DNA from 3 places in the Marinomonas sp. A3A genome. Region 2 is predicted to be linked to each of the others. Evidence: predicted binding sites of a transcription regulator. Region 2 holds the regulator's gene; each other region holds the start of a gene.
The links. Region 2 encodes FliA, which starts transcription of late flagellar genes. Its sites were predicted from a motif close to CTAAAGTTNNNNNNNNNNCNGCCGATA; they were not measured.

Region 1 (10,601 bases), 150 kb from region 2:
TGATCGCGCCTGTTTTGGAAGATGTTGCTGCTGAATACGCTGGCAAAGTGAAAGTTGTTAAGCTAAATGTTGACGAAAACACAGAAACAGCGCCTAAGTACAATGTTCGCGGTATTCCTACTTTGTTGATCGTTAAAGGTGGCGAAGTGGTAGCGACTAAAGTTGGCGCAGTGTCCAAATCTCAATTGGTAGAGTTTGTAAACAGCGCTATCTAATGCCTGATTAGGTGATTTTAGTGTAAAAGAAAGCAGCCTGATGGCTGCTTTTTTTGTTTTTATTATTCTGTTCTATAATAAACTCATCAAAATTTTGTCTGTTTTTTCTTCTTAATGTCTGTTGCCGCTTTTTGCCGTCTCTATTCTATTTTTTATTAAGTTATTGAAAAATATCAATATTATTTTTTGGCATCATAATTGCTTTATATGTTTCGTACAGATGAATAATATTTTTCTTTGAGGATCGAATGGCTATTTCTTTTGCGAGTGCATTTGCTGGACACGATAAGACGCTGGAGTTTCGCAGTGCGAGAGCGGCTGTCCTTGCCAACAATATTGCCAACGCTGACACGCCGAATTATAAGGCGAGAGATATCTCGTTCGATTCATTTTTAAATAGTGAAAGCAAAAAATTGCAGCTTGCTGGAACGAACTCGCGCCATATTTCTGGGGAAGGTTTTTCTGGTGAGCCAGAAGGGTTGTTGTACCGAAATGCTAACCAGCCATCTTTGGATGGTAATACGGTAGATATGCAAAGAGAGCAGGCTGAGTACGCTCAAAACTCATTACAGTTTGATACGAGTTTTATGTTCTTGGATCGAAAAATTAACGGCATGAAAAAAGCGCTTACTGGGAATTAATAACGATGTCTTTGAGTAATATTTTTACTATCTCTGGATCTGCAATGAGTGCTCAAACCATACGTTTGAATACGATTGCTAGCAACATGGCAAACGTTGACAGTGCAGCAAGTTCAGCCGATCAGACTTATCGAGCTCGTAAGCCCGTGTTCTCGCAAATGATGAATGACAGCATGCGTGAATATGGTTGGAACAATGCAAACAAAGATGATACCGGTGCTGGTGTTGGGGTAAAAGTAGATGGCATTGTGGAGTCAGACGCACCTTTACAGCCTAGATACGAACCAGATCACCCAATGGCAAATGAAGATGGTTACGTGTTTTATCCGAACGTAAATCCTATGGAAGAGATGGCAGATATGATGTCAGCGTCTCGTTCTTTTCAGACAAACGTAGAAATTATGAACTCAGCCAAAAGTATGATGCAGAAAATGCTCACGCTTGGGCAGTCATAGGAGCTGACAGATGGCAAATATATCTGACTCGAAAGGTCTTAATGGGTTGATTTCCCAATATGGGACTGAAGCGGCTAAAACAAAAGCTGGTATTGAAAAGCCTGATGTGCAGAAAGACGAAGCGGCGCTTGCTGATCAAAATGTCTTTTTGAAGCTTTATATAGAGCAGCTTAAAGGACAGGATCCGACCGCGCCGCAAGACACTAACGACATGGTGGCGCAGATGTCTCAATTTAGTTCGTTAGAGCGATTGACTAGTATCTCTGATCAATTAGAAAACATGGCCACTTCGCTTACGTCTAATCAGGCGCTTAGTGCTTCTACCTTGGTGGGTAAGTCTGTATTGATGGACGGTAGTAAAGTGAAAGTGACGGATGGTCTTGAGGCTGTTCAGTTGAGAACGGTAATACCTGAGAATTCTAAGGCTGCAACATTAAAAATATACGATGCGGATAACCGTCTTGTTCGTACCGCCGCGCTTAGCACGGGTGAGTACAAGTGGGATAAGTTAGATGATGACGGAAATGTTTTGCCGCCTGGTGAATATCGTTTTGCCGCGTCATCAACCAATGAGCAAGGTGAAATATCGGCGATGAGTACTCAGGTTCCTACGCGAATTCAAGGCGTCACCATAAATGGTGAAAATGGCACGGTTTTAAACGTGGAAAACCACGGCAAAATCAAACTTACGAACGAATTAGAAATATTAGGGTGATTGGAGAGCATTATGGGATTCAATACTGCATTATCTGGCATTAAAGCCTCTGCCGATTATTTAAGTGTTACAGGTAATAATATTGCCAACGCCGATACTACGGGCTTTAAAAAGTCACGTATTGAATTTGATGACCTCTATAATACCAGCGTACTTGGTGCCGGAAGTGGAAACAATATTGGTTCTGGTGTGAGCGTGAGTAAAGTGTCTCAAGAGTTTTCTGCCGGCAACATATCTTACACAGACAACAACTTAGATCTTGCTGTGGATGGCAGTGGTTTTTTTGTTCTTGATTCAGGGATTGCTCAGTCCTATACCCGCGCAGGCAATTTTAAACTCGATGAAAATGGTTTTCTAGTAACAAATACTGGTAGTAATGTTTTGGGTTTTAATGCTGTTGATGGTGTTGTGGGAGGTAATTTAGAAGATCTAAAAGTGCCAACGGATCGAATTCCGCCAGAGCCAACCACTGCGATGGAACTAAAAGTAAACTTGAATTCAGAGAATGATGATATTCCAGCCTTTATTAAGGCGGACTTTGATCCATTAAATCCAGATACTTATAATTTCACCCAAACTCAAGGCGTTGCAGATGGTAATGGTAAAACACATATAGTTACCTACTATTATTCAAAAAGTGAGTTGCCTAATACCTATAAAGTAAATGCCACCGTTGATGGAAATCTGACTGATGATAATGGTGCTGCGTTCTTAGGTGAAACTTACGCTACTTTTAACTCTGCTGAAGGTGGTACGGATTATAATGGCGACGGAACAGAAGAGCAGCCGTTTGAACTCCTGTATCTCGGTGCAACTGAGCCTGGTGAAGCCGATATAGCTGCCGCAACAAAAACACCTTTAGCGGTTGCTGGAACAATAGGTGGTGTTGCTATTGCTTCAGCGCTTGCGCCCGAAGAAATGAGAGAGCCTAGCTCGGTTGCTCGTGAGGTATTTGACCCGTTAAGTCCTGATACTTACAACTACGGCAATACCAGAACGACTTTTGACTCATTGGGAGAGCCTCATACACTAGGGTATTACTTCATTAAACAAGGGGAAGATAATACTTACGAGCTTCGTGTCACAATGGATGGGAAGGAAAGTTATACGGATCCTTTTACAGGCGAAGATACGCGGTTTTTAGAGAAAAATACCACTGTCTCTTTTGATCCTGCTGGTAATTTGATGGGGGCTTATCGGGGACTTCCTCCTTTTGGAGTTCCGCAGCCAATTACACTAGAGATTAACGGGATAGATCCAACAAACCGAGGTCAAGTTACGCCATTAGATTTAACTGGCTCAACGCAGTTTGCGTTAAATAATACGGATAACTTCGAGCAAAACGGTTTTTCTGCTGGTGAGTTGCAAGGTGTTTCTTTTGATAGTGATGGCTTCTTAATGGCCAATTACACCAACCAACAAACGGCAACTCTTGGCCAGGTTGCCTTGGCAACATTTGATAGTACTGACGGTCTTGTGCCGTCTGGGCACACAGGATGGCTGGCAAGTAAGGGGTCCGGTCCTGCTGACATTGGCCGTCCGAACACAGGAACATTTGGCAAAATCCAAGGGGGCGCGTTAGAAGAGTCTAACGTTGATCTTACGTCTGAATTGGTTGCGCTTATTGAGGCGCAGCGTAATTACCAAGCGAACAGTAAAACATTAGAAACAGAAAATACTGTTACACAGACGATAATTAACCTCCGCTAATTTTCTGGAGAGAGAAGATTTGATGCCGGAACAGCTTCGCTGTTTCGGCTTTTTTTTGCTTTTTTTATCGTTTTTATAAGTTGGTACGTTTTTTGATAGTAGTTACCTTAGTTATGTAAATTCTTCTGGGAGAATTGTAGTGGATAAGGCCTTATATTTAGCAATGAGCGGTGGTGTACAAACTATGAACGCTCAAACCATACACGCTAACAATCTAGCGAACGTCAGCACAACTGGCTTTCGTTCGGATTTTGAACAAGCTCGTTCTATGCAAGTATATGGTGACTATCATCCCAGTCGTGTTTATGCGATGACAGAGAATCCAGCCACACGTTATACGCAAGGTGACATGATACAGACTGGTCGCAATTTGGATGTTGCCGTTGCTGGCGATGGTTTTATTGCTGTTTATGATGAAGGTGGTCAAGAGGCTTATACTCGAGCTGGTGACTTTCAAATTAATGCCGCAGGGCAATTAGTAACAGGACGGGGTTTGCCTGTTGCTGGTGTGGACGGGCCTATTTTTTTGCCGCCTGCTGATAGCATTAACATTACTGCAGACGGTTCTATTTCTATTGTTCCGCAGGGGGGGGCTGGTAACGAAATTGCTGTGCTTAATCAAATTAAATTGGTCAATCCTGATAAACAAAATTTACGCAAAGAAGAAGATGGTTTGATTCATTCGCGTGATGGTCAAGCCTATGATGTTGATCCAAATGTCCAGCTAGTAAGTGGTTTCATCGAAGGCAGTAATGTGAATGCAGTTGAAGAGATGACGCATATTATGAATTTATCACGCCGTTTCGAAATGAACGTGAAGATGATGGATTCAATTCGGGAAAATGCAGATTCTTCTGCTCGCATATTGCAGCGTACGTCTTAAGCATGACCTGTAATTGCATCAAGAATAACGTAGAGAATAACGGAATAAATTAAGAGGCTTTTATGAATTCAGCATTATGGGTCAGTAAAACCGGTTTGAGTGCGATGGATAAGCAGTTAAACGTCGTTGCCAACAACTTGGCAAACGTTTCGACAACGGCATTTAAAAAAGATAGGGCGGTATTTGAAGATCTAATGTACAAAACAGTACGAGCACCTGGTGGCTTGAGTGCGCAAAATGCTGAGTTGCCATCAGGTTTACAATTAGGTACTGGTGTGAAAGTAGGAGCGACCCAAAAAGATTTTTCTAATGGCGACTACAATATGACGGATAGGCAGCTTGATATTGCTATCCAAGGTAAAGGCTTCTTACAGGTATTGCAGCCAGACGGTACTATCGCTTATACACGTGATGGTAGTCTTCAACTTAATAGTGAAGGTCAGCTTGTTACTTCTGGCGGCTTGGTGGTTGAGCCTGGTATCCAAATTGACCCAGGTGCTATCGAAATTATGATTGCAGAAGACGGCATAGTGTCAGTTCGACAAAGTGGTGATGCGGATGCTCAGCAAGTTGGGGCTATAAATATTGCAGGCTTTATTAACCCAACCGGATTGAATTCGGCAGGGCAAAATATTTTCACTGAAACGAATGCTAGTGGTCCGCCAATAGTTGGAGTGCCAGGCACTGATTCATTAGGTACTATTGCTCAGGGGATGCTTGAGGCTTCCAATGTCAATTCTATTGAAGAGCTTGTCAACATGATCACGACACAGCGTGCTTATGAAATGAACTCAAAAGTTATCGCATCCGCTGATGGCATGATGAGCTTTGCAATACAGCAGTTATAGTAACGTGTGGAATATGATGAAGATTAAATTTGCGTTCTTGGTTTTGTTAAGTGCTTGTTTGTCTGGCTGCCTCTCTTGGGATGTTAATGAGCAAGCTGTTGCCAATGCGGCAGCGGCTGGTGCGGCAGCGGCAGTAACCGATGCGGTCATTGATGCAGTTGCTGGCGATGATAGTGAAACACCGGCAGAGTCTTCACCAGATGTTCCACGTAAAGGTTTTGTGCCAGATCCTAATGACCCATTAAATGGACCAAATATTAGTCAATCTATTCAGTCTGATGACCCTTATTATGCACCTGTGTATCCTAATGGTATGAATCCTTCGCAAGCACCAACTGGCGGTATTTATCAGACTAGCATGGGAGATGTATTTTTTGGTGATCAGAAAGCTAGTAAAGTAGGGGATATTCTAACCATTAATTTAAATGAAACGACGACGTCGACGAAAGCTAACGCGGCAACTGTTTCTAAATCCTCTTCGGCAACGATTGAGAATCCGACTGTATTAGGCCAAGAATTGAAAGTAGATACCACGCTTCCTCAGCAAGGTACGGATTTCACTGGAAATGCATCAGCGAATCAAAATAACAGTTTAAGCGGAACGATTTCTGTGACTGTCTACAGAGCCTATCCAAATGGTCTATTGGCGGTGCGTGGAGAGAAGTGGCTACGTTTAAACCAAGGAGATGAATATATTCGTTTCTCTGGTGTGGTACGTAAACAGGATATTTCGCCAAACAATACAGTAGAATCTGAGCGTGTTGCCGATGCGAGAATTACGTATTCTGGAACCGGAGATGTTGCCGCAGGAAGTGAGCAAGGTTGGGTGAGTCGTTTACTTAATTCTAGTGATATGCCTTATTAATTTAATGATCTAACAGCTGAGAGGTTTGTACCTCTTAATAGGTGACGCGATGAAGCACATAGCGCTAATTGTCTTATATTTTTTATCTTTTTCTGTTCAGGCTGAGCGTCTGAAGGACATTGCTAGTGTTCAGGGCGTCCGAGAAAACCAATTGTTTGGTTATGGTCTGGTAATTGGCCTTAATGGGACGGGTGATAGTACCGCTTTTACCAATCAGAGCTTTGCTAGTATGCTGTCTCGTTTTGGGGTGACCTTGCCTGAAGGTGTCAATGCGACGTCTAAAAACGTTGCGGCAGTTTCATTGACGGCTACCTTGCCGGCCTTTTCTAAGCCTGGTCAAAAAATCGATGTGACTGTTTCGTCTATTGGTAATGCGAGTGCACTACGTGGTGGCACGCTACTTTTATCTACATTAAAAGGTGCCGATGGCGCGGTTTATGCGATTGCTCAAGGCAACTTGGTTGTTGGCGGTTTGGGGGCGAATGGGGCAGATGGATCGCGAACCACAAGCAATGTTCCTACCGTTGGTCGTATACCAAATGGTGCCAGTGTCGAGCGTGTCGTGCCTAGTAGTTTTAATACGGGGGATACCTTGACGTTTAACCTTAATCGTCCAGATTTCACAACAGCGAAACAAGTGACGGATAAAATCAATAACCTTTTAGGTCCTGGTGTCGCGACGACACTTGACGCGACATCGATTAGAGTTTCTGCACCAAGAGATTCAAGTCAGCGTGTTACCTATTTGTCGATTCTGGAAAACCTAGATGTTGAAGTGGCTGAAGAGCGTGCGCGCATCGTGGTTAACTCTCGTACTGGAACCATTATTATTGGTCAACACGTTAAAGTGTCTCCTGCCGCGATTACTCATGGTAGTTTGACGGTGACAATCAAAGATGTGCCACCAGTTGTAGGAAAAGATGGCATAGTTACTGGTGGTCAAACGATTGTATCGCCTCGTGAAGGGATTGAGATCGCTCCGAATAGTGGTCATATGTTTGTGTTTGATCCAGGTGCTTCGCTTAATGATATTGTTCGTGCTGTTAATCAGGTTGGTGCGGCGCCGGGCGATGTTATGGCTATTTTGGAAGGCTTAAAGCAAGCCGGTGCGATTAACGCTGACTTAGTAGTGATATAGGTTTGGTTATGAATTCAGTGCCGCCAAAGCAAGATTTTTTTGCTGACTTTTCTACGCTTACAGATTTAAAGACCAAAGCGCAAAAAGACCCCGATGCCGCCTTAAAAGACGTTGCGCAGCAGTTTGAGTCTATCTTTATTAATATGCTACTGAAAAATATGCGTAGCACGAATGAAGCAATTGGCAGCGATCTTTTTTCTAGCGCTCAAACTAAGCAATATCAAGAGATGATGGATTCGCAGATGTCTCAGAGCATGGCGCAGTCTGGTGGTATTGGTTTATCCGAAGCCCTGATTCGTCAGTATCAAACTCAACAGCAAAGTCGAATTAGTTCACCTGAGGCGAAAGAGCGAGGCGATACTGATTTCTTAAATCAGGTTGCCAAACAAGATTTAGTCCGAATTCAGGCTTTAGCTCATCGAGCTTCTACAGAGTTTATTCAATCAGTCCAGCAAGAGGCTAAGCAAAAAGCCCAAAATATTTCCGCTACTGGCGTATCTTCCGTCCCCTCAGCGGTTTCTGTTGTTTTTAATTCGCCTGATGAGTTTGTTGAAAATCTTTGGCCACATGCTCAGAAGGTCGCTGAAAAACTTGGTGTTAATCCCAAAGCAATATTGGCTCAGGCAGCATTAGAGACTGGTTGGGGGAAATATCCGATTGCCAAAGAAGATGGCGCAGCGAGTTTTAATCTATTTGGTATTAAAGCGGATAATCGTTGGCAAGGCGATAGAGCGGTTGTGAATACCTTAGAGTTCCGTGATGGCGTGGCAAAGCGCGAAAAAGCAGCGTTTCGTGCTTATGATTCCTTTTCGCAAAGCTTTGATGATTATGCCGATTTCTTATCTTCTAGTGAGCGGTATAAAGATGCCTTGCAGGCTGGAGATGACGCGTCAATGTTTGCCGCTTCTTTGCAAAAAGGCGGCTACGCAACAGATCCAAAGTACTCCGAAAAAATCGACAACATCCTTTCTAGTCAGTGGTTTCAAGGTTTGTAATAATAAAATCACTCAATTATCAGCTTTGGTAAAGTTCTTGCATTAATAGCCGATAGAGCTAAAGAAGAGCTCAAGGTTATTTTTGAAAAACGTACTAGGGGTGTGGGCTATGGGCTCAAATTTATATTCAATTGGTTTGTCTGGACTACTGTCTAGTAATGCCCGTATTAATACGACTGGGCAAAATACGGCCAATGTGGATACCGAAGGTTACAGCCGCCAGCGCACTAATACTGTTACTTCACCTATGGGCGGTGTGGTACTTCAAGATACCTCCCGACTAGTAGATAAGTTTGTTAGTACCCAAGTACGTTCAGACGTGTCTGATTATTCATATCACGATACCTATAGCTCGTTACTTAGTGCTTCAGACAGTCTATTCGCGGAAGACAGTGTTGCATTGACTGGGTATTTGGATAAAGCCTTTGGTGCTCTTCAAGCCGCTAATAACGATCCAACTTCATCTTCATTAAGAGAGTTGGCGCATTCCAGTTTGAATAACTTAGTGAATCAATATAAGACCCTATCGGGCATGATCGAGGATCAAGAAAACTTGGTTGATCAGCAGTTGGAAACATCATTAGTAGACATTAATGCGATCACTTCCAAAATTTCAGAATTAAATGACAAAGTCTTGCGTGAAGAAGGGTTATCAAGATCGCCAGCTAATGAGCTAAGAGATCAGCAAGAACTGTTAGCCAAGGATCTCTCCAAATATATAGATATTGATGTTCAGTATGATGAAAAAGGACTGATGTCTGTTCAACTAGGGAGTGGGCAGCCTTTGATTATGGACCAACAACATACCGAATTAAAAGCACTACCCAATGCGATTAGTCCCAATAAAGTCGATTTAGTCGTCAATTTTGGTGATTATAATGTTGCGCTAAAGACCAAAGGCTTAGGTGGTAGTCTTGGTGCTTTAGTAGATTTTCGTTCTGGTTTTGGTGAATTAGCTGATCGTACTCTTGGGCAGCATGCTATTGTGATGTCTGATGCTTTGAATACCCAAAATGCTAAAGGGTTGGATGCAAAAGGTGAATTTGGCATCGATTTATTTGAGCGTCGTCCTATTCAGATTTTTTCAACTCGCGATAATATAGATAAGTTGCCAAATATCTCAGTAAAAGTCTCTGGTGGGGAGTCCGCTAAAATTACTACCGATACTTATAAGCTCACTCGAACGGATGATGATCGCTTTGCCATTACTAAGTACGACTTGAATGATAAGGCGGCGGGCCAGTCTGTTGTATTTGATCTAACTGCAATGACTCCAGACAGCAAAGGGTATTATAAGATTGATGAACTAGGTTTAGATCTTCGTGTCGCTGACTTAAGTAAGTTTGATGAAGATGATGTGTTTAGTTTCTCTCCCAGCGCAGGAGCTGCGATCGGTTTGAGTATGAATGCCAAAAATGGCGATGCCTTGGCATTGAGTGCTCCAGTAGGGGTTTCCACAAGCTCAAATAACTTATCCGATGCGAGAATTTCGTTATCAGCGGTCACCAATACGAGTCATGACTCTTCTGCTTTTGCAATGGATGGAAGTTTATACCCAAGTGCACCGCACCAAATTTACTTTACCTCCCCCAACTCTTATGTGATACGTGATGTTTCCGGTGTCGAGCTGGCTAAAGTGGATAATGTGCAGCAATACTCCAACTTGCTAGAGCAGGCTGGTTTAGCAAAAGAGGCTGGCTTTGATGTTTCTATTTCTTCTGTGCCTCAAAAAGGAGATGAATTTTCCATCACTACAGAAAATATAGGTCCGTCCGATAACTTTAATGGTTTGGCCTTGGTGAATCTACAAAATTCCCATTTAGTGGAGGGAAAAGCGAGCTTGACCAAGGCGTTTGCAGGTTATGTTTCCTATATTGGTACCAAAGCAGCTGAATCGGCGGGCCATGCTGAATCGAGTGAAGTCATAATGAATGACAGTATTAAGCGCCGAGATCGTTTATCGGCAGTCAGTCTCGATGAAGAGGCTGTCAACTTAATGAAATACCAGCAGTCTTATTCCGCGTCTGCGCAGGTGGTAACTGCTGCCCGTACCACGTTTGAAACGTTGTTAGGGATTATGAGGTAATTTATGCGTGTTACGAATAATTTAATTTATGATCAATCAAGCAGAGCTAT
Region 2 (10,601 bases):
TGTTACTATCCCGCTGGGTTCAGCAAAGAATCCATCAGACTTGCGTAAGCCTTAATTCCTCGAGCATTAGGATCCAGCGCTGAAGGGGCAATACCTGCGGTACTGGCATCTCTTAACTTCGTATCAACTGGAATCACCGAATGCCACACCAACTCTTCATAAGTATCTTTCAGACTACGTAAGCTTTTATTAGAAGCCTGAGTACGGCGATCAAAAAGAGTGGGCACAATCAAAAATGGTACTGGACGTTTTCTTGCTCGGTTTATCATAGTCAATGTTCTGACCATTCTTTCTAAACCTTTTATCGCTAAAAATTCAGTTTGTACAGGTATCACTAGTTGCTGACAAGCCGCCAGCGCATTAATCATCAACACACCCAGTACCGGTGGACTATCGATCAACACGTAATCGTAGTCATCCCACAAAATTGCTAGTGTTTTGGAAATAACTAATCCCATACCACCTTGAGCCTGAGCATGCCGCTCCAAAGTAGCCAGCGCTGTCGATGCAGGCATCAAAGATAAATTAGGGTGACCTGTTTCTAATATTAAAGAAGCAGGCAGATCTTCTGGTATTTTACCAGTGGCCTGAAACAGGTTGTAAGCACTCTTTTCTATAGAGTCTGGATCAAAGCGAAAATAACTGGTCAATGAACCATGTGGGTCAAGATCAATCATTAATACCCGATGACCAGCATCAGCCAGCAACCCTGCTAAAGAAACTACTGTGGTCGTTTTGCCAACGCCGCCTTTCTGATTCGCCACTGCCCAAATGTGCACTCTGACTCCCCTGATACCCTATGCTGTTATTTTGCTTACGAATTCCTTGCAATCATATACAGTAACACGCTATTGAAACAAGTAATCATAGAGATTATCGGCCTCACGCTTACTAATTCGTAAGATTACACGGCGATTTTGTTGACGAGCATAGTCATTGGTGTTTCTTACTTTAGGATGTTCGCTAGAAAAGCCGATTGGTGCGATCATTTTTGGATCCACACCTCTATAAACCAACTCATCGACAACAGAGGATGATCGCAAACTAGACAAATGCCAATTAGACACTAAACGCCTTGAGTTCACTGGCAAATCATCCGTATTACCTTCAACCAATATCACCGAAGGATGTGCTTTTAAAATGTTAGCGACTAGTATTAATAAAGCGACGGCTTCATTGGTTAACTCATACTCTCCCTGGCCAAACAATAAACCAGACTTTAGCTCTAAACTTACCCAGTCAGCCGACTCTGTCACAGATATTTGCCCTGATGCATGAAGCCCTGAAAATTGATTTTCTACCACCTGACTTAATAATGCGTAAACAGCAGAAGAGTTGCTTTCTTCTATTGTCGGAGGAGCTGCAGGGATAGGCTTTGTTTCAACGACTTCAATATCTTTTGGCTCTCCGACAATCGGTTCGCCAATATTGATAGGTTTAATTGACTTTTGAACAGCATCAAAAACACCATGAAGCGTTTCTTTCAAGCGCTGTTCGTCACCTGAGTTTTTTAATGAGAGGGAATACAGTGCTACAAAAAAAGCGAATAATAGAGTAATAAAATCAGCATATGAGAGAATCCATCTATCTCGACCTTGAGCGCTAGACCGTGGCGACTTAGTTACCACTCGACGACGCTTAGATGCCCGAGGCGGAGTATCACTCATAAGTATTAAGCTCTAACTCTAATCTATATGGATGCTTACCAGTGGCAATACCACAAATACCATCAATGAGCAGTTGATGATAAAGAAGTTCTTTATCAACATAGCCCGTTAATTTTTTAACGATGGGAAATATAACCAGATTAGCAAAACCTTGTCCGTATAGAGTAGAAACAAAAGCAACAGCAATACCATGCCCCAATGCTTCTGGGCTATCTAAATTGGCCATTGCTTGAATTAACCCTAGTACAGAGCCCATGATACCTAAAGTAGGTGCATACCCACCGATAGACTCAATGAAAGAGACGCTTTTCATTCGCCTATCATAAATACGAACTGCGTCATCATGAAGTCGATCTGCCAGTAAATCTGGATCAGTGCCATCAATAGCCATTTGCAAAGCTCTGCTCGAAAAACGATTATTCAACACTTCGACATCTGACTCTAAAGCAAGCAAGGATAACCTTCTAGCTTTATGGGCAAGGTTGTTTATTAAGGCGCGGGCAGAGTTAAAATCATAAACAGGTGGGAAAAGGCTCCACTTAATCAAAACAAGAGCACGAGCCGCTTCTTGGATACTACTCTGAATTAATGTGGCACCGATACTACCAACAATAACGATAATGGCAGATGGCAAGTTAAGGAGAAGGATTACCTCTCCTCCTCCTAACCAATTAGCTAGAAATACTGAACTGAAAGCAATTAATAGTCCTGCTAAGGTAACAAAATCCACTAGCCAACCTCGCGTGCAATGCGCTCACCAATATGCTCTAAATCAATAATATCATCCGCTAGGTTTGCTTTTTCCACTGCCATTGGCATGCCGTAAATCACACAAGACTCTTCACTTTGAATCCAGACTCTTGAGCCTGAACTCTTCAGCATACGAGCACCTTCGCGACCATCAACACCCATTCCTGTCATGACAACAGATAATACTTTCCCTGGATAACATTTTGACGCTGAACCAAAAGTAACATCTACAGAAGGTTTGTAGTTTAGACGCTCATCCCCATCGAGAATACGGACACAGCCGCCATTTCGAGGGTCAATCATCATTTGCTTTCCACCAGGAGCCAATAAAGCAACACCTGCTTGTAAACGATCACCGTCTTGCGCTTCTTTTACTGTAATCTGGCAGATATTGTTTAGTCGTTCAGCAAAAGCACCAGTAAATGCTGCTGGCATATGCTGAACTAATACAAGAGGCGCTGCAAAGTCCTTAGGTAATTTACTTAATACAGCTTGCAAAGCCATTGGACCACCAGTAGATGTTCCAATGGCAACAAGACTAACTCGTTTCCTTACACGCGGAATAATAACACCGCGATCAGTTACGATAGGCTTGGGAGCCTCACGTGGAGCAAGTGCAGCAACAGGCTTTCTATCTCCAGCAAAGCGCGTTCTAGCAACCGCTAATACACGATCAACCAATGCCCGCTTTACTACCGCCGAATCACGAGAGATATCCTCAAAGTTCTTCGGCATGAAATCAACCGCACCAGCCTCTAGAGCATCTAGAGTAACTTTTGCCCCCTCATGAGTTAACGAGGAGAACATAAGCACTGGCGTTGGCTTAAGCTTCATAATGTTAACTACGGCTGCGATACCATCTAACACAGGCATCTCGTAATCCATAGTAACAACATCAGGCGATAGGGATTGAACCTTATCTATCGCCTCTCTTCCATTATTTGCAGTACCAACTACGGTTAGTCTAGGATCAGCTTCAAATATCTCAACCAGACGACGTCGAAAGAAACCAGAATCATCAACCACCAGCACCTTAACAGGCATATCACATCCCCTAAATGAACAACGTATTACCTAGATGCATAACTCTTAAGCATACTAGGCACATCCAGAATCAATGCAATACGACCATCACCAGTAATGGTTGCGCCTGCCATACCAGCAGTACCTTGCAACATTTTACCCAACGGTTTTATAACCACTTCTTCTTGACCAACCAATTGATCAACAACAAAACCCACTTCACTCATACCCACTTGAACAACAACAACATGAGCTTCGGCAGGTAAATCGTCTCGATTATTACCCTTAATTAGCCAATTCTTCAGATGGAATATAGGTAAGGTTTTGCCACGAATAACAACAACTTGCTGCCCATCAACCACGTTAGTTTTCTTCAAATTGAGATGAAAAATCTCATTAACACTCACTAGAGGAAAAGCAAACGCTTGGTCTGACAAAGTCACCATTAGAGTTGGCATGATCGCTAGCGTTAATGGCACTTTAATAATAAACCGAGACCCTTGCCCTAGGACTGATTTAATCTGCAATGTACCATTTAGCTGTGAAATTTTCGTTTTAACAACGTCCATCCCAACACCACGACCAGACACATCTGTAATTTCTACCTTAGTAGAGAAACCTGGTGCAAAGATTAAATTAAACGCTTCTTCATCAGATAACCGATCCGCAGCATCAGCATCCATCAAGCCTTTTTCAACAGCCTTCCTACGAAGCAAACTAGGATCCATACCAGCACCATCGTCTTCGATGGACAATAAGATATGATCACCTTCTTGCTCAGCAGATAGAATCACCGTGCCCATTCTAGGCTTACCACTAGCCTCTCGAACATCTGGCGCTTCAACACCATGGTCTACAGAGTTACGTACTAAGTGGACTAAAGGATCGGCCAAAGCTTCAACTAGATTTTTATCTAGATCTGTCTCTTCACCACGAAGAATGAGGTTAACCTCTTTCTTCATATTACGAGCAAGGTCTCGAACTACTCGTGGAAAGCGCCCGAAGACTTTTTTGATAGGCTGCATACGCGTTTTCATTACCGCGTTTTGCAAATCGCCCGTTACCACATCTAAGTTAGCAACCGCTTTACCCATCGACTCATCTTCACTTTGAAGACCCAATCGAACAAGTCGGTTTCGAACTAACACAAGCTCACCAACCATGTTCATTATGTCGTCTAGACGCTTAGTATCAACACGAACTGTTGCTTCTTGAGTAACCGGCGAATTAGCTGTTTTTTCTTTAGCACTATCCGCTTCAGGCTCTGGAGCCTTAGGTTCAGGCTTCGGAACAGGCTTAGCTGCGGGTTTAGGTGCTGCTTTTGGCTTCGCCGATGCCGCTTTTGGCTCAGTTTTAGCTTTTGGCACTTCTACCTTTTCAGCTCCACCTTTACCTTGCAGGCTATCTAAAAGGGATTCAAATTCATCGTCAGTAATCAAGTCAGATTCTGCACCAGAAGAAGCACTGATATCTGCTTTAGATTTGTCTTCTTTGTTGCCTGAAGTAGGCGTTTCACCATGAAGTTTATCAAGAAGCTCTTCAAATTCATCTTCGGTTATTTCGTCTGAAGAAATATCAGCCGATGTAGCACTGTCCGCTTGGTCATCATTAATTCCAGGCGCACCACTGCCGTGAAGTTGATTCAATAATGCATCAAATTCATCTTCTGTGATTTCATCGTCTGTTCTTGCCGCTGTGCTGCTTTTATCGGCACCACTATTAGATGGAACATCATTATCTGATGAAGTATCGCCTAATGCATCAAGCAAAGATTCGAACTCATCGTCAGAAATATCGACAGATTCATTTTCTACAGAAACGGTCTCTTCAATTTCTTCAACATCAGCATCATCTTGCTCTTCAGCGACATCTTCGACTTCATCTTCATCCGCCTCTGCAAGTTCTTCTGCAGTTGGAGCCTTTGCATATGCAGCGAGCGCTGCGATCAACTCAGGTGAAGCACGTTCTGGCTCAGCGCCTGCACGTACAGCATCGAACATTTCATTTACAGCATCAAGAGCCTGTAAAACAATATCCATTAAATCAGAATCTATTTTACGCTGACCGTTCCTTAAAATATCAAAAACGTTTTCAGCATAATGACAACAATCAACCAAGGCAGTTAATTGTAAAAATCCAGCACCACCTTTTACAGTGTGAAAACCACGAAATATCGCGTTAAGCAGTTGCTTATCATCTGGATTTTGCTCTAAATCTACTAGTTGTTCGGAAAGCTGCTCTAGGATTTCACCAGCTTCTACCAAAAAATCTTGTAGAATCTCTTCATCGACCTCGAAACTCATCCTCAGCTCCTTCTAGAAACCAAGACTTGATAGCAAGTCGTCTACTTCGTCTTGACTATTCAGTACTTCAGGGTTGTTTTGTTTATTAATAGCTGGGCCATGTCCACGAGTGTCATCGTGTTCAGACTCTTTCTCTTGGTGTTCAATCCCCGAGATACTATCAACGCGTCCAGCAACAGCAACGAGATGCACAAGTTTTTCTTCTACATCTCGAATTAAATCATTCACTCTAGCGATTACTTGACCTGTTAGGTCTTGATAACCTTGCTCTAGAAGAATTGTGTTGAGGTTTGAATGCAAGGTAGTGGCACTGTCATCTGCGTAAGACAAGAAGACATCAATACGCTTATACAAGTCTCTGAATTCTTGAGGTGTTAAGTCTCTCTGAATTAAACGACTCCAGTCTTTACGCAATTCCCTTGCTTGACTCTGTAACTCACTGGCCACAGGGACACTACTGTCCACCATGTCCATTGTTTTATTGGCAGCCGCACTAGTCGTTTCAATAACATAGTTCAGTCGATCAGAGGCGTCAGTGATTTTAGTTGCAGAATCTTTTCCGCCCTCACCAACAACTAAGTCCATTGAATCAATTTGAAAATCACGAATGGCGTCATGCAGACTTCGAGTTAAAAAACCCACTTCGTTATAAAAGCTTTTATGACGAGCTTCACTTAACTCTTGGATTATTTTAATAGCGCCACTGAAATCACCAACTTCAATGTGATTTAAAAGCTCTACAGCACCGTCTTTTACTAGGTTTTCAAATTCCACTAGTCCAGATCCCAATACATTTGACATCTAAGTTCCCTATTTAGCAGCGTCTATTCGTTCGAATATTTTCTCAATTTTTTCTTTGAGAGCCACCGCGGTGAAAGGCTTAACTACATAACCGTTTACCCCAGCCTGAGCTGCAGCAATAATTTGGTCACGTTTAGCTTCTGCCGTTACCATAAGAACAGGAATGCTTTTCAACTTTTCATCAGCACGAACTGCACGAAGCAATTCAATACCTGTCATGCCGGGCATATTCCAATCGGTCACAAGAAAATCTATTGTTCCAGCTTGAAGTATAGGCAATGCAGTTGTTCCATCATCCGCTTCAACTGTATTGGTAAACCCTAAATCCCGTAATAAGTTTTTAATGATTCGTCTCATTGTCGAGAAATCATCAACAATCAGGATCTTCATGTTTTTATCCAATGCAACCTCCACACCCCAAAGGTAATATTCCACAACTCATAATTAATCTCGCCAATCACTTAATCGAGCTCGCAATCGCATAGCCGCTTGACTATGAATTTGACTGACTCTTGATTCACTGACACCTAATACAGCACCAATTTCTTTCAAGTTGAGTTCTTCATTATAATAAAGAGACAAAACCAACTTCTCTCTTTCCGGTAAATCATCAATTTCTTTTGCCAATTGATTTTGAAAACCACCCTCTTCAACTAAAGAATAAGGTGCATTTTCTACTTCAGATTCAACACTATCTAAATTACTTGTATCAGAGTCTAGCATTTCTTCATAGCTAAACAACTGAGTCGACATGGATGAATGAATCATTTCATGATATTCATCCATGCTTATATTCATATGAGATGCCACTTCCATATCGGACACCTCTCGGCCTAACTTTGCTTCTAATTCTTTAATCGCATTAGCAACCGCTCTACCGTTACGCCTAACAGAACGAGGTGCCCAATCGGTTTTTCGCACTTCATCCATAATGGAGCCGCGAATACGAATGCCTGCATAAGTTTCAAAGCTAGCACCTTTAGTAGATTCAAAACGCTTATACGCCTCAATCAGCCCCATCATGCCAGCTTGAATTAAATCATCTACATCCACACTATCAGGCAAACGCGCCAATAGATGGTAAGCAATTTTTTTTACCAAATACCCATATTGCTCAACAATCGCATCAATCGAAAGCGTCGCTTTTTTAGAGTATGTGTTATATCCGTTTTTGGTCTGCATAAAATAGTCTAAGCAACCTTTACCATTTAAGTTAGTTGCGCTAACTAACTGTACTACATAGTTTGGCGCAACGCTTTCAGTAATAACAAAATTTTACTAACTACCATACTTTAGTGACCCATAAAGCTGACTATAATGCTCTGCAGTATATACTGCCCTACTAATCAAGTTATGCGCCCGAGCTGGCTCAATATCATCTGGAATTCTTTGACCATCCGCGATATATACAACAGGAAGACCTTCTTCAATAACTACACTAATCGCTTCACCAAGTGAAGCAGATTCATCGAGTTTACTTAAAACACAACCATCTAATTGAACTTGAGAATAAACATCGACAACAGTTTTTAAAACCTGCCTTTGGCTTGTACAAGGTAATACTAGCAGTTTTTTAAGACTTGCCCGAGCACGCTTCATCATTAAAAGTTGTCGCTCTAGATTTGAATCCCTTGGATTCATACCTGCAGTATCAACAAGCACTAAAGAGTAATTAGCATATTTTGACAATACTTCATTTAAATCTGAATACTCATTCACCACTTCAACAGGTACATTTAAAATACGACCAAAAGTTCGTAATTGTTCATGCGCAGCAATTCGGTAAGTATCTGTGGTAATTAAAACAACACCTTCAGAACCATGCTTCAAAACATGCTGGGCAGCAATTTTACCAATAGTTGTTGTCTTTCCAACTCCGGTAGGGCCCATAAATGCAATACAACCTTTCAGCTCAGAGGAACTTGAGCGAACAGGTATGTAGTCCGCTAGATGTGCAAGCAAGCGATTCCAGTCATCTTCACGACCTTTTAAATCAATATCATCGATAAGCCTAGACACAACAAAGTCTGATAAACCTAAGCCTTTTAACTTTTCACGAGCACGCAATTCTACTGCGTTTTCCTTAGCCTCAACTCGACTTTCATTTTGCTGACGCTGCTCAAGCAAAGCCCGAACATTTTTCAGCTCGAGCTCCATATCTCGCAACTGTTTGGCACTCTCGCTATTACGAATAGATAAAGCCTCCTCAACAGCGGGATCTTCTTTGTCACTTGACAAGGGAGGCATTTCAAACTGTGATGTAGGACGTTTTTCAGAATATGTAGGTGAAGTATTTTGTACAGGACCCTGTTGTTTCGCTCTCTCTATGCGCCCTAAATAGTCGGCACTGGGGTCGGCATATTGCTCAGAACGAGGCGCAGACGACCGTTTAGAGGTCATACTAGAAGGTAAGGATCCATCATAATCTAGAGCAGCGACTATCTCTATCTCACCTGTAGGCAGGCGTTGATTTGACAAAATGACCGCATCAGGGCCTACAGCATCACGAACCTTCCGTATCGCTTGCCGCATGTCAGGTGCTCGAAACCGCCTAATTTGCATGAATAACTTAATCCTTCCAGTTTATTTTTCTTACAAATCCATAGCTTACCCGAAAGATCACAATAAATATAGATACAATCCATCACGTTAATAGTTAGATCTTATTGTCCAATAACACCCACCACAGTAATGCGTTTGTGGTCTGGTACTTCTTGATATGAAAGTACCGACATATTCACCATACCATAACGCATAAAACGCGCCAACATAGGTCGTATGGGAGCCGACACAATCAAAATAGGCGTATTCCCCATCGCCTCTTGCTGCTCCGCAGACTGACGTAACGAAGCTTGCAACTGTTCAGCCATTTTCGGCTCTAAGATCAGCGCCTCTTCATTTTTAATGCCCGACTGCTGACTTTGCTGAACCGTCTGCATAAGCATTTTTTCTAGCTGCGGTTCCAGCGTTAAAACAGGAATTTCTTCTACACCATCTGCCAATGTCTGAATTATCAAACGCGACAAAGACGTTCGAACTGCCGCTGTAAGGATCATAGGGTCCTGAGTTTTTGGCTGCACACCCATAATCGACTCAGCAATAGTACGCATATCCCTTAAAGGCACACCTTCTATCAATAAATTCTGCAATACTTTAAGAAGAACACTTAAAGGTATGGTATTTGGTACTAACTCTTCGGCCAATTTAGGATTATATTGTTTCAACAAACTCAATAACTGCTGAACCTCATCATGACCGATCAACTCATAAGCGTGTTTATGCATAATCTGATTAATATGAGTTGCAACCACAGTACTGACATCAACAACCGTGTATCCGTAAGTTTGCGCCTGGTCTCTTTTCTTAGGATCAATCCACACAGCATCCAACCCAAAAGATGGATCCTTACCGGCGACCCCATCAATAGAACCAAAAACTTGACCAGGATCAATCGCCAAATCTTTATCAGGATGAACTTCAGCCTCAGCCAAACTCACTCCCATAAGGGTTACTCGATAGGCATTCGGCATTAAATCCAAGTTATCTCGAATATGTACACTCGGCACCAAAAAACCTAGATCCTGAGATAGCTTTCGACGCACACCTTTAATCCGCGCCAACAACTCACCACCTTGCGTTTTATCAACCAAAGGTATCAGACGATAGCCTACCTCTAAGCCAAGCATATCAACAGGCGCAACATCATCCCAACTCAAGTCTTTTACTTCTGCTGGCACTGGATTATCCGAAGAAGCTTTACCGGTACTTTTCGGCCCTTGCTTAGGCTTTTGTTTCTTACGATACTCAAGAAAATAAGCAAGACCACCCAAACAAGCAGCCAATGATAAGAAAGAAAAATGCGGCATTCCTGGAACAACACCCATGATCGTCATTACACCAGCTGCGACATACAAAGCCTTTGACGATCCAAACATTTGACGGACAATTTGGGACCCCATGTCACCAGACTCATTAACACGAGTCACCATGATTGCCGCCGCAGTAGACAACATTAGAGATGGAAGCTGAGCCACAAGACCATCACCGATGGTCAATA
Region 3 (10,601 bases), 140 kb from region 2:
AGATTCTTTGCCGTCTTTATAATATCCACTGTGAATTGAGTGGTGGCTGCCTTTGTCTTTGAAGCCATTGTCTACACCAAGATAATAGACATTATTAAAACCAAAGAGATGAACATAAGACAATGCCAAGTTAGCAACCACGGGATTACAGTAGTTCAGCTGCACGTATTCTTTGCTATCACCATGGGACCGCGCTTGGCTTAACATTAAAGAGGTTATGGCTTCGCCTGGTTTCATCGCCATGCCTGAGCGTTTAAAGCAATCAAACAAGCCTGGATGCATGACGTTTACAGACAAAGCCCAAATTTTATCTAAGTAGTCTTGATCTAAAAACTGGAACTTATCAACCGTTTGCTTAAGGCGTTCAATATCTACATGAATATCAGGCGTCACACCTAACTTTTTTAAGGTATTAATGGTTGAGCCACAGCAAATTAGCAAAACTTGATCTCGAACTTCTTTGACTAACTCAATGCCTTGATCAAGAGATGGGCCATTCCCTAGAATGAAAACAGGAATATTACTCACCCATTTAGGTAACGCTTCACGACTCTGAAAATGAGCGACTTTGGTTTTAGGCAAGGATTTCAAACCTTGTGCAACACCAATTAGAGCATCATCAAAAAAACCCCAACCCATCACCTGACGAGCATACTGCTTTTTAAAATAATCAATCGCCAGATCATTTTCAGGGCTGCCATAACCGACATAAAGATAAGTTTCTGGCGCCATGAAAAAACCATTTTCTTCTAACTGACGAAGATATTTTTCGGTAAATTCTTCTGGGCTCACTCCTAAAAAGAAATGAATGGTACGGCCATCACGGTTACAGATTTCTAAAATATTCTGCCACTCAATGGCAAACAATGAGTAATAAAAAAAATCCAGATCACACTCATACAGATAAAGGTGTTTTATCTCTCGCTCAGCAAGAATCATTTCAAGCTGATAACCAAACTCCACCCCAAACAATATTGCAGACCCAACAAATTCAGGCCAACCGCTTTGTGGCTCTAATCCTGCCGATTGCAACTCAACTTGATCTAGTATTTTATTACTATAGTACACATGGCGACTTGGATGATTGGCTGTGCGTTCTAAATTCAATACCGTTTTATTAGGCTTGATAAAGGCTCGGTTTACCCTTTCGGCAGACTGAGCTCTTGGTTTTTTAGAAAAAAGTGGCACACCAACATCTTCACGGTAAAGATTAAGCTCACCGCTTTCTTCCATGTAAATATGACGTTTTTTAGGCTGATAATCTTGAAAGGATTCAAATATGTGAGGCATGATCTGAGAAAACACGGTCATGTTTCTTAGGTATCGTTCAGTCAACTCTTGATCATGCTCTTTGAGGCGTGATGCACCTCTTTCAAACAGCGAAGCGAATGCTTCAGCCTGATCAAGAGAGGATAAATTTTCCTCATTCTGCATTTTTCACGCCTTTGTACTTATTCACACTCTTACGAGTTTTATTAGTTTGGTAAAGTTGTTTTTGCATTTCCGCATGAACATCACGAATAAACCGAATAGCGGATTGATGAACCAATATGAAATGCTTTATTCGCTCATTATCCTTTGCCGTAGAAAGCGGTTGAATGGAGCGAATAAAGGCATCATTTTCTTCACATAATAGCTGTATTTTTTCTACGTCTTTATCAATAACACTTTGTTCTAATGCGGCACTCAACTCAGTTAAGTGAGACATATCAAACATTAAACTGCTCCAACTCGAGCTTCAGTCTGACCTTCATAAGCAGCTTGCTTATCGGCTGTAGATATTTGATCCCAAGCACCTTTAATTTGCAAAATAAGACCCATTACTTGATCAAGGATACTCGTGTCTTTAGCAATGCTGGCTTCAGTGATACGAACTATCATGTATTCGTAAAGTGACTCAAGATTATCCACAAGCTCTGGATTAACGTCACGGTCTAATGCGTCTCTTAACGCATTAATAATTTCACTAGCGCGAGTTAATGCTGCGGCTTTTCCTTCCCAGTCTGAACGTTCGATACAACCTTTGCCTAAAGCTAGCTTTTCAAGCGCGCCTTGCATTAAGAGCTGAATGACGCGATGAGGGTCAGCCGAGGCTAAGTCGGACTTAATTGAGTCCTTTCTGTAGGCTTGGATCCCTTTACTCTTGTACATAAACAACCCCATTAATACGTGTATTACAATTTAAAACAGCTACATTTTCGACAATACAGAATTTAAATAGCCACCTTGAGCATTCATATTTGCAAGGCGAGAATCTAAACTTGTAAACTTGGACCGTAGAGAATCTTCATATTTGACCATACGGTCTTCATAAGCCTCTAACGTCCCTTCTGTATTATCTATCGACCGGCGAACCGAATCCTTTAATGAATTTGTCATTCCATCAGATCCGGTATAGTTATCAAGCAGATCTTCTAATGACTGAGCCAACCCGTTATCACCAGATATCAATGGTGCGATATCGCTATAGCCTTTTTTCATGGCATTATCAAACTTAGCGTTGTCAAAACTAAGCTTACCTTTGTTATCCATTTTCACACCCAGATCGAAAATAGAAGTAAAGGTTCCAGAATCACCATGACTACTCATTAACTGGGTAGATAGGGAGGACTGCAAGTTCCGGACCATGCTATTACCATTTAAAACAGCGCCCCTATCTGAGCTAGCTTGCAGCAATCCAACAACATCATTATAAGAAGCAATAAACTCTTCTATAGTTTCCTGAACTGTCTTTTGGTCAAAGCTGATGTCTACTTTTGTAGTTTTATCTGTCAGCGCTAATGCTTCAATGGATAAACCAGCAACGGCATTATCAAAAGTATTGGTATCATTTCTAATTTGAATACCATCTACAGTAATAATTGCATCACGAGCCTCATCTCCTAAAGGCGTATAAAGGCCAGCAGATATTCCTTCGGTTGAAATGGTGTCTAAACTAAGCACTGCATTTTTTGCAGTAGGAGAAGTATCTTTTTTATCAGCAATATCTGAATCTTTGCCATCAACAGAAGCAGAATCTCTCTCTGAATCTGCTATGTCTTTTTCTTCATCGGCAGGAATCGGTCCATCATTAGCAAAGTCAACATCATCTCCCGCCAAGTCCAATTCATCTTTTCCGTCGGCGACATCTTCAGCAGGAAGCTCATCAAGTGTTTTGTCTGAGCTGTCCTCAATAGGATTATCAATAATATTGCCGTTTTCATCTCTCACAACAGCAGTATTGATAATTTTAAGTGTATTTGCAGCCCCCTGAATGGCAGAGGTAGCTGTGAAGAATAGATTACCGTTACCATCATCAACCAAATTAGCAGACACACCAAAGTTATCTTCTGATGTATTAATTTGATTACGAAGTTCGGATAAAGTCGTACCAGCATCAACGGTAATAGAAAACTCGTTGCTACCAGCCTTAAAGGTAAGTCGCGAATCTTGTTTAGCAACAACATCATCCGCAGAGGAAAAAGTACCAGGCGCCGACATGACTCGACTGCCCTTTGCTAGCTGATTGACATCAATAGAATAAGAGCCATTTGAGGCCGTATTGTCTGTCGTAATAGCAATAACTTCTTCACCTTCTGTTTGGGCGATTTTTGCATCACGCCCAGTAAAAAGCTCATCATCATTTAGAGCTTTGACAGAAGATTTAAAAGTATCAATAGCTGAGCCAACTTTGCCTAATGCAGACAACTCCGCCTCATAGCCATCAATTTTATCTTGATAAAGTTTTACTTTAGCGTCTTTTTGAGCACTCACCATTTGTTTAACAAGGGACTCTAGGTCAATACCAGACCCTGCACCTAATGAGCCTACCGACATAACTTTATCTCCTGACACCTACATTATCTGTTATCTAAATCAAACCTCACTGTTTACCAAGGTTCCCTTGATATCACTTAGCTGGCTCATAATAGCGTCTATTCTATCAGACATTTTAAGAAACTCTTCTGTTGGGATTTGGCGTACCACATCCCCCGTTGTCTGATCTAACACTTTTACGATATTTTGCGCCCTGTCTTCTGTCATTTCAAAGGTTAAATGCACATTTAATTGAGACATTTTTTGATTCATGATCTCGACGTCGTGAGGCTCTACCTTTGCAGAAGAATTTGAAAATTGAGAGTTTCGATTATCTTTATCTGCTCTGCTCGTATCGGCTGTATTTTGTACAACTTTAGCATTTGCTTGGCGTAATGCGGCAAAATCTTCTGCGGCACGCTGTTCTGGCTTTAAAGAGTAATTGAGACCCTGCTTAGAAAAATCACTGGCATTAATAGACATATCAGAGTTCCCCCAAATAGACAAAAGCCGGGACTAGGTCCCAGCTTTCCGCTACCAATAATGCTTAGCCTAATAGAGACAAAGCAGTTTGTGGACGTTGGTTTGCTTGAGCCAAAATAGATGAACTTGCTTGCTGAAGAATTTGAGAACTTGTTAGCTTAGCAGTTTCTTCTGCGAAATCAGCATCACGTACACGAGAACGAGCAGAGGCTACGTTTTCAGAAATATTACTCAAGTTAGTAATTGTAGAACCAAAACGGTTTTGCACCGCACCCAACTCAGCACGTTTTGAGTCAACTGCAGAAATCATAGTATCTAGTACATCTACCATGCTCTGAGCATTAGCCATTGTAGATACAGAAGCACTTACAACATCAACCTGAGCAGTAGTAGCATTACTAGATAAACCAGACATAGTGAAACCACCATTACCAGCGTAATCGATTGTGTTGTTAATACCACCATCGGTTAAGTTAAAGCTAATAGTTTGGTTAGAGTCCGCGCCTACTTGGAAAATACCAGTGTAAGTACCGTCCAATAAGTTTTCACCACCGAATGTAGTATCCGATGCGATACGGTTAATCTCAGTAGATAGCTGACTAACTTCTTGCTGTAGTGCTGCACGGTCTTTATCTGAGTTTGAACCGTTTGATGCCTGAATAGATAGCGTACGCATTCGCTGCAACATGTTTGTTGTTTCATCCAATGCACCCTCTGCCGTTTGAGACAAAGAAATACCATCATTGGCGTTACGAACCGACTGATTCAAACCATTTACCTGAGAAGTTAAACGGTTAGAGATAAGTAGACCTGCCGAATCATCAGCCGCGCTGTTAATACGCAAACCAGAAGACAAACGCTGGAAAGAAGTATCCAACGATTTAGCTGAGCCCATTAGCTGGCGCTGTGCACTTAAAGATGAAGTATTCGTATTTACATAAAGAGCCATCATAGCCTCCTAGGTTTTATTAAATCCTGCAAAAAAGCAGATCGTATAAGGTTTTCGACAAGAATCTGAAAACCTTTAGTCAATTTAGGAAATATTTTTCCGTTTTTCGGAAAATAACCTCCTATATAGCGGCAAATAAATGCCTAAGTAATTGTTTTAAAATAAATTTAAAACAATTAAATTTATTTACACTTTTTTTTAAAACACTGTGTTTTTTACCTTAAAGCCCCAAAAACACGCCTTAAAATCCCTTAAACCTGATCCAAAAGTAAATAATCTGACAAAGATCTTTCACTAGGTCTCCACTTCCAACTCACCAAGACGGCAAACAATCACCAAAGAAATGGCTACCACATTAAAAAACAGACAAAAACTGCCACTCAAACCATTATTGAAGACAAAGTCGTCTATGTTTCGCTCAAAAATCAATAAAGACTCGGCCATGCCTTTCGAAACATCTTAAAAAAGAAATTCAGCCCACTCTTCATCCACAAAAATACCGGCAGCCCCCGATTTTTCGCCAACGAGTGGCCATGCCACGCTCACGGCAACATCCTATGCAAAAATACAAATAAGCAATCTGTCACCAAGCTAGCCATCAGAATCAAAACCCACAATGTATTAGCCAAAGCCCTGAAAAAAAGACGCAGCTGCGCCGTTAAAAGGATTCGAAAAGCGAAATTTCGCCCGTGTCTCATCCGCGCAAATAGCGTCAGAAATCTAACGGCTGTGTCAATGAGTGGCCATATCGCAGCCACAGCAGTAGCCTATGTAGAAATACGAATAAGCAACCTGCCACCAAACTCAACGCCTCAGAATCAACAGGCTCAACCTCCAATCAAGACCGCGAAAAAAAAGACATAGCTGTGCCATTAAAAAACCCTAAAAACGAAATTTCGCCCGTTATTCATCCACACAAATCGCGTCAGAAATCTAACGCCTGTGTCAATGCGTGGCCATATCGCAGCCACAGCAGTAGCCTATGTAAAAATACGAATAAACGACCTGTCACCAAACTCGACTCCTCAGAATAAACAGACTCAACGTATCAGCCAAAACCCTAAAAAAAGACGCAGCTGTGCCATCAAGAAACCCGAAAAACAAAATTTCGTCCGTTATTCATCCACACAAATAGGGTCAGAAATCTAACTTTTGTGTCAATGTATGGCCACGCCACAGTCACAGTCACAGTCACAGCAGTAACTTATGCAAAAATACGGATAAGCGACCTATTACCAAACTCGACTCCTCAGAATCAACACACCCAACGTATCAGCCAAAACCCTAAAAAAAGACGCAGCTGTGCCATCAAGAAACCCGAAAAACAAAATTTCGCCCACGATTCATCCACACAAATAGGGTCAGAAATCTAACTTTTGTGTCAATGTATGGCCGCGCCACAGTCACAGCAGTAACTCATGCAAAAATACGGATAAGCAACCTATTACCAAGCTCGACTCCTCAGAATCAACAATCAGCCAAAATCCTAAAAAAAAGACGCAGCTGTGCCGTCGGGAACATCTGGAAAACTAAATTCTGCCCGTTATTCATCCACACAAATAGCGCCAGAAACCTAACTTTTTCATCAACAAATGACCGTGCTACAGTCACAGCAGTAATCTATGCAAAAATACGAATAAGCAACCTGTCACCAAACTTGACTCCTCAAAAACCAAGCGCTCAGCGTGCAACCCGAGTCCGTGAAAAAAGGCGCGGCTGCGCTGCCCATAAAAAATTCATTGTTCATACAACCACAACAGCCTTACACACAACGAAATACGGCATAGCCACAACATGCATTCGACACATTTCAATTCGCTAGAGCTTTCTCTATTCCGCATACTTCACTTTTAGATGCGAGCCTGACCACTGAAAACCTAGCAAAATCATCTATAGCTTCTCGCAAACTGAACAATATATTTAAGGCACAAACTCATCACTGAAATTACTCATCAAGAATGATCTATACTTTTAAAAGAACTCCATCAAAAAAGCTCATCTCAAAGCCGGTCAAGAGCAAAACGACATATATATCGCGATCTGTTTGCTCAATAATCGCCTGCGGCATAAGCCTCAACACCAAACATCCCCTCTCCTAAACCACCCAAAAGCATCAAAAAACGCACAAAAACTCACTATTTGGGCAAAAAAAAGCCGGGTGAAAAAATCACCCGGCATAAAAGGCACCTCTAGGAGAGAGAAGTAGCCTATTTTCCGAGACAAACTCGAATCATTTGCGAAAGCTGCAATCTAGTGCGGCTTCACCTCACGCTATTTTGTATAAATTAATTACCTAATAAAGAAAGCGCAGTCTGAGGACGCTGATTTGCTTGAGCAAGAATGGTACTACTCGCCTGCTGCAAAATTTGCGTACTAGTCAGATTGGCCGTCTCTTGAGCAAAGTCGGCATCACGAACTCGAGCACGAGCCGAAGATACGTTTTCAGAAATGTTACTCAAGTTAGTAATAGTAGAACTAAATCGGTTTTGTACCGCACCCAGCTCTGCTCGTTTAAAATCTACCGCAGAAATCATACTATCAATAATACCGATCATACTTTGCGCATTCACCATAGTTGAAATAGACGCAGTAACTTCGTCAACTTGAGCCGAAGCTTGGCTGGACAAACCGGACATGGTGAAACCATTATTAGCTTGGTAATCAATAGAATTATTTGGACCACCAAACTCCAAAGTAAAACTGATCGTTTGGTTTGCGTCGGCACCAACTTGGAAAACACCTTGGTAAGTACCGTCTAGTAAGTTCGCACCACCAAATGTGGTTGTTTCCGCAACACGGTTGATCTCTTTAGACAATTGCGCCATTTCTTGCTGTAGCGCGACACGGTCTTTGTCTGAATTTGATCCGTTTGCTGCCTGAATAGATAGAGTACGCATACGTTGTAGCATGCTTGTCGTTTCGTCCAGGGCACCTTCAGCTGTTTGAGATAAAGAAATACCATCGTTCGCGTTTCGTACAGATTGGTTCAAACCATTAATCTGTGAGGTCAAACGATCTGAAATTTGAAGACCTGCAGCGTCATCTGCAGCGCTGTTAATTCGACGACCAGATGACAAGCGTTGGTATGCCGTATCAAGGTCACGACTAGAGTTTGAAAGTAGTCGCTGAGCATTCAGCGAGGACACATTAGTATTTACATATAAAGCCATTTTTTCTCTCCTAAAAATATTTTTTAAACGAGACAACCTTTTGATTTAATTAGTTATTTGGTTTTTGTCTCTTATTAAAGTTATCGACACATTCGCGCTGATCTTTAATATTTTTTTATACTTTTTATACTTTTTTTGATTTTTTTGCATCTTCCTAACTCAAAAAAAGCGGTACTCACAGTTATCGAACTCAACGTAAATAACTTTAAGAATAAAAGTAAAAAACATGAAAAAGACTAAAAAAAACCGGAAAACAGAAGGGATACAAAATATAGGTAGGCATCAAAAGATCTGCCTAATGGTGAACGGTGAACGGTGAACGGTGAACGGTGAACGGTGAACGGTGAACGGTGAACGGTGAACGGTGAACGGTGAACGGTGAACGGTGAACGGTGAACGGTGAACGGTGAAAATTATGAAATGTGGTTAATAAACTGCAAACCATATGCTTGAGGATCTACTTCTTTTTCTATTCTCACCTCTGTTCTCAAGTTAGCAGATTTATTCAACTCAATATCAGAAGCTTCAACAAACGCCTTATTCGTAGCGCTATAAACCTGACGAACCAAAGAAGGCTGAAAAGATTTATTCAGCGTCAAAACAAACCCAACACGCCCGTTAGATAGGGAAACACAAGAACCAACTGGAATACTACCAATGCTTTTTAAGAAGACCATCAGCAGTTTTTTATCGAATGCTAAACCTGACTCTTTGCTCATCTGCTGACATGCCTTTATTGGGCCCATAGAAGGTTTATGCGGCTGCTCTGAGGTCATTGCATCATATGCATCAATGATTGCCGCAATCTTTCCATAGACTGAAATTTCTTGATCCTGCTTACCTGCAGGATAGCCAGAACCATCAATTTTTTCATGATGATCAGACAGCATTTGATATACCGCCTTAGGCACACCATCGCATTTTTGCAAGATCTGCTCTCCAAACTGAATATGCCTGCGAAATAAATCAAACTCACTATCCGTCATTTTTGTCGTTTTTGCTACCATTGCCGCAGGCAAACGAAAACGCCCCAAATCAAACAATAGAGCACCAAGCGTAATCACCTCTACATAGGCATTCGACAATTTCATTGCTTTGGCAAAGTGAATACCAAGTACAGCCATCCCCATAGCGTGCTGCTCCAAATAAATTGAAGCATCTTTTATATGGCGTATTGCCATGAGCGAAAAATTATTACGGGTATGAGACTCAATAAGCCGACGACAGAACTTCATAAGCTCCAACATTTCTAACTGCTCACCGTGTTTAAAGCGCTCTACCTGAGTAGATAATAAAGAGTATCCATCCTGAAATATTTTAAGCGCGGTAGTGGTTTCATCATCAAATGCAGTTGGAATAAATTTACTTTCTATAGGAACTTTTTTGAGCGCTGCAGATTTTGACACTTGTTGTTCAATGTCGACCGCTGGCCCCAAGCCATTCGGTACACTGCCTTTATTTAGATCTCCACTCTTATCCATTCGAGCTTTATAACTCAGGATATATTCTCTGGTTTGCTCGTTTAATTCTTGTCGAAAATAACGAAAGAGACTTTGGCTTCGACCATGCTTACTGCGTAACTCTTTTGTGTTTAAATCCGGATTAAGCTTTTTAAGGCTTCTTACTGAGCGACCACTAGCAATAGACATACATAAAATAAGAAATCGCTCTTGAGCATCATATAAGCGTTCACGTCGACTGTTTAATAGCTTGTCGTCAGAAAAGTAAGGATCGTAGGGAAGGAACTCAGAATCTAAAGTGGGACGCAGCACATCAAAGGTTATTTGACGCATAGCCACACCGACAATGCGATCTTTTCGACCGTGCATTTTTATCAGGCTTTGAACCCGCTTACTGCCAACAATTGTATCTTTAATGTCCAAGATACTGAGTATTTCATCCATATCGAAATACCCAACATTGATATCAGCCCCAAAACAGGACTCCATTTTAAATACTGACATCTTTTACCTTATACCCTAAAACTTACATCTTATTAAATAGGGAAAGATTACTCATACGAGTAAACACCTTTTGTGAAGCTGTTAACGCCGACTCCTTCATTGACAATTCCGTAGCTGCTTCAGCCATATCCAAACCAGCTATACGATCTTGAGCGGTTGCGTTGGCCAGCTGATTTGCCAAACTGTAGCTCGATCGATCACGTAACACATTTAAACGCGCACCCACGGAGGATCGAGCAT

Region 1: the regulator FliA is predicted to act here: its motif matches at 8,494-8,520, upstream of flgK (flagellar hook-associated protein FlgK).
Region 3: the regulator FliA is predicted to act here: its motif matches at 8,479-8,505, upstream of CYL31_RS16530 (flagellin N-terminal helical domain-containing protein).

What each region holds. Positions count from the first base shown of each region.
Region 1 covers NZ_CP025532.1:3,537,287-3,547,887, reverse strand. Annotated here, with positions in the region: gene trxA (thioredoxin TrxA) at 1-215, shown strand, start outside; gene flgB (flagellar basal body rod protein FlgB) at 464-856, shown strand; gene flgC (flagellar basal body rod protein FlgC) at 862-1,311, shown strand; gene CYL31_RS16580 (flagellar hook assembly protein FlgD) at 1,322-2,026, shown strand; gene CYL31_RS16575 (flagellar hook-basal body complex protein) at 2,039-3,736, shown strand; gene flgF (flagellar basal-body rod protein FlgF) at 3,876-4,619, shown strand; gene flgG (flagellar basal-body rod protein FlgG) at 4,682-5,467, shown strand; gene CYL31_RS16560 (flagellar basal body L-ring protein FlgH) at 5,481-6,332, shown strand; gene CYL31_RS16555 (flagellar basal body P-ring protein FlgI) at 6,382-7,470, shown strand; gene flgJ (flagellar assembly peptidoglycan hydrolase FlgJ) at 7,479-8,465, shown strand; gene flgK (flagellar hook-associated protein FlgK) at 8,575-10,551, shown strand; gene flgL (flagellar hook-associated protein FlgL) at 10,555-10,601, shown strand, end outside.
Region 2 covers NZ_CP025532.1:3,387,008-3,397,608, forward strand. Annotated here, with positions in the region: gene CYL31_RS15850 (ParA family protein) at 6-779, opposite strand; gene CYL31_RS15855 (OmpA family protein) at 849-1,667, opposite strand; gene CYL31_RS15860 (flagellar motor protein) at 1,660-2,397, opposite strand; gene CYL31_RS15865 (protein-glutamate methylesterase/protein-glutamine glutaminase) at 2,397-3,461, opposite strand; gene CYL31_RS15870 (chemotaxis protein CheA) at 3,488-5,743, opposite strand; gene CYL31_RS15875 (protein phosphatase CheZ) at 5,756-6,544, opposite strand; gene CYL31_RS15880 (chemotaxis response regulator CheY) at 6,554-6,934, opposite strand; gene CYL31_RS15885 (RNA polymerase sigma factor FliA) at 6,989-7,726, opposite strand; gene flhF (flagellar biosynthesis GTPase FlhF) at 7,823-9,106, opposite strand; gene flhA (flagellar biosynthesis protein FlhA) at 9,208-10,601, opposite strand, start outside.
Region 3 covers NZ_CP025532.1:3,525,640-3,536,240, forward strand. Annotated here, with positions in the region: gene CYL31_RS16495 (motility associated factor glycosyltransferase family protein) at 1-1,434, opposite strand, end outside; gene CYL31_RS16500 (hypothetical protein) at 1,424-1,717, opposite strand; gene fliS (flagellar export chaperone FliS) at 1,717-2,151, opposite strand; gene fliD (flagellar filament capping protein FliD) at 2,191-3,816, opposite strand; gene CYL31_RS16515 (flagellar protein FlaG) at 3,856-4,278, opposite strand; gene CYL31_RS16520 (flagellin N-terminal helical domain-containing protein) at 4,343-5,227, opposite strand; gene CYL31_RS16525 (hypothetical protein) at 5,522-5,671, opposite strand; gene CYL31_RS16530 (flagellin N-terminal helical domain-containing protein) at 7,513-8,397, opposite strand; gene CYL31_RS16535 (HD-GYP domain-containing protein) at 8,811-10,361, opposite strand; gene flgL (flagellar hook-associated protein FlgL) at 10,384-10,601, opposite strand, start outside.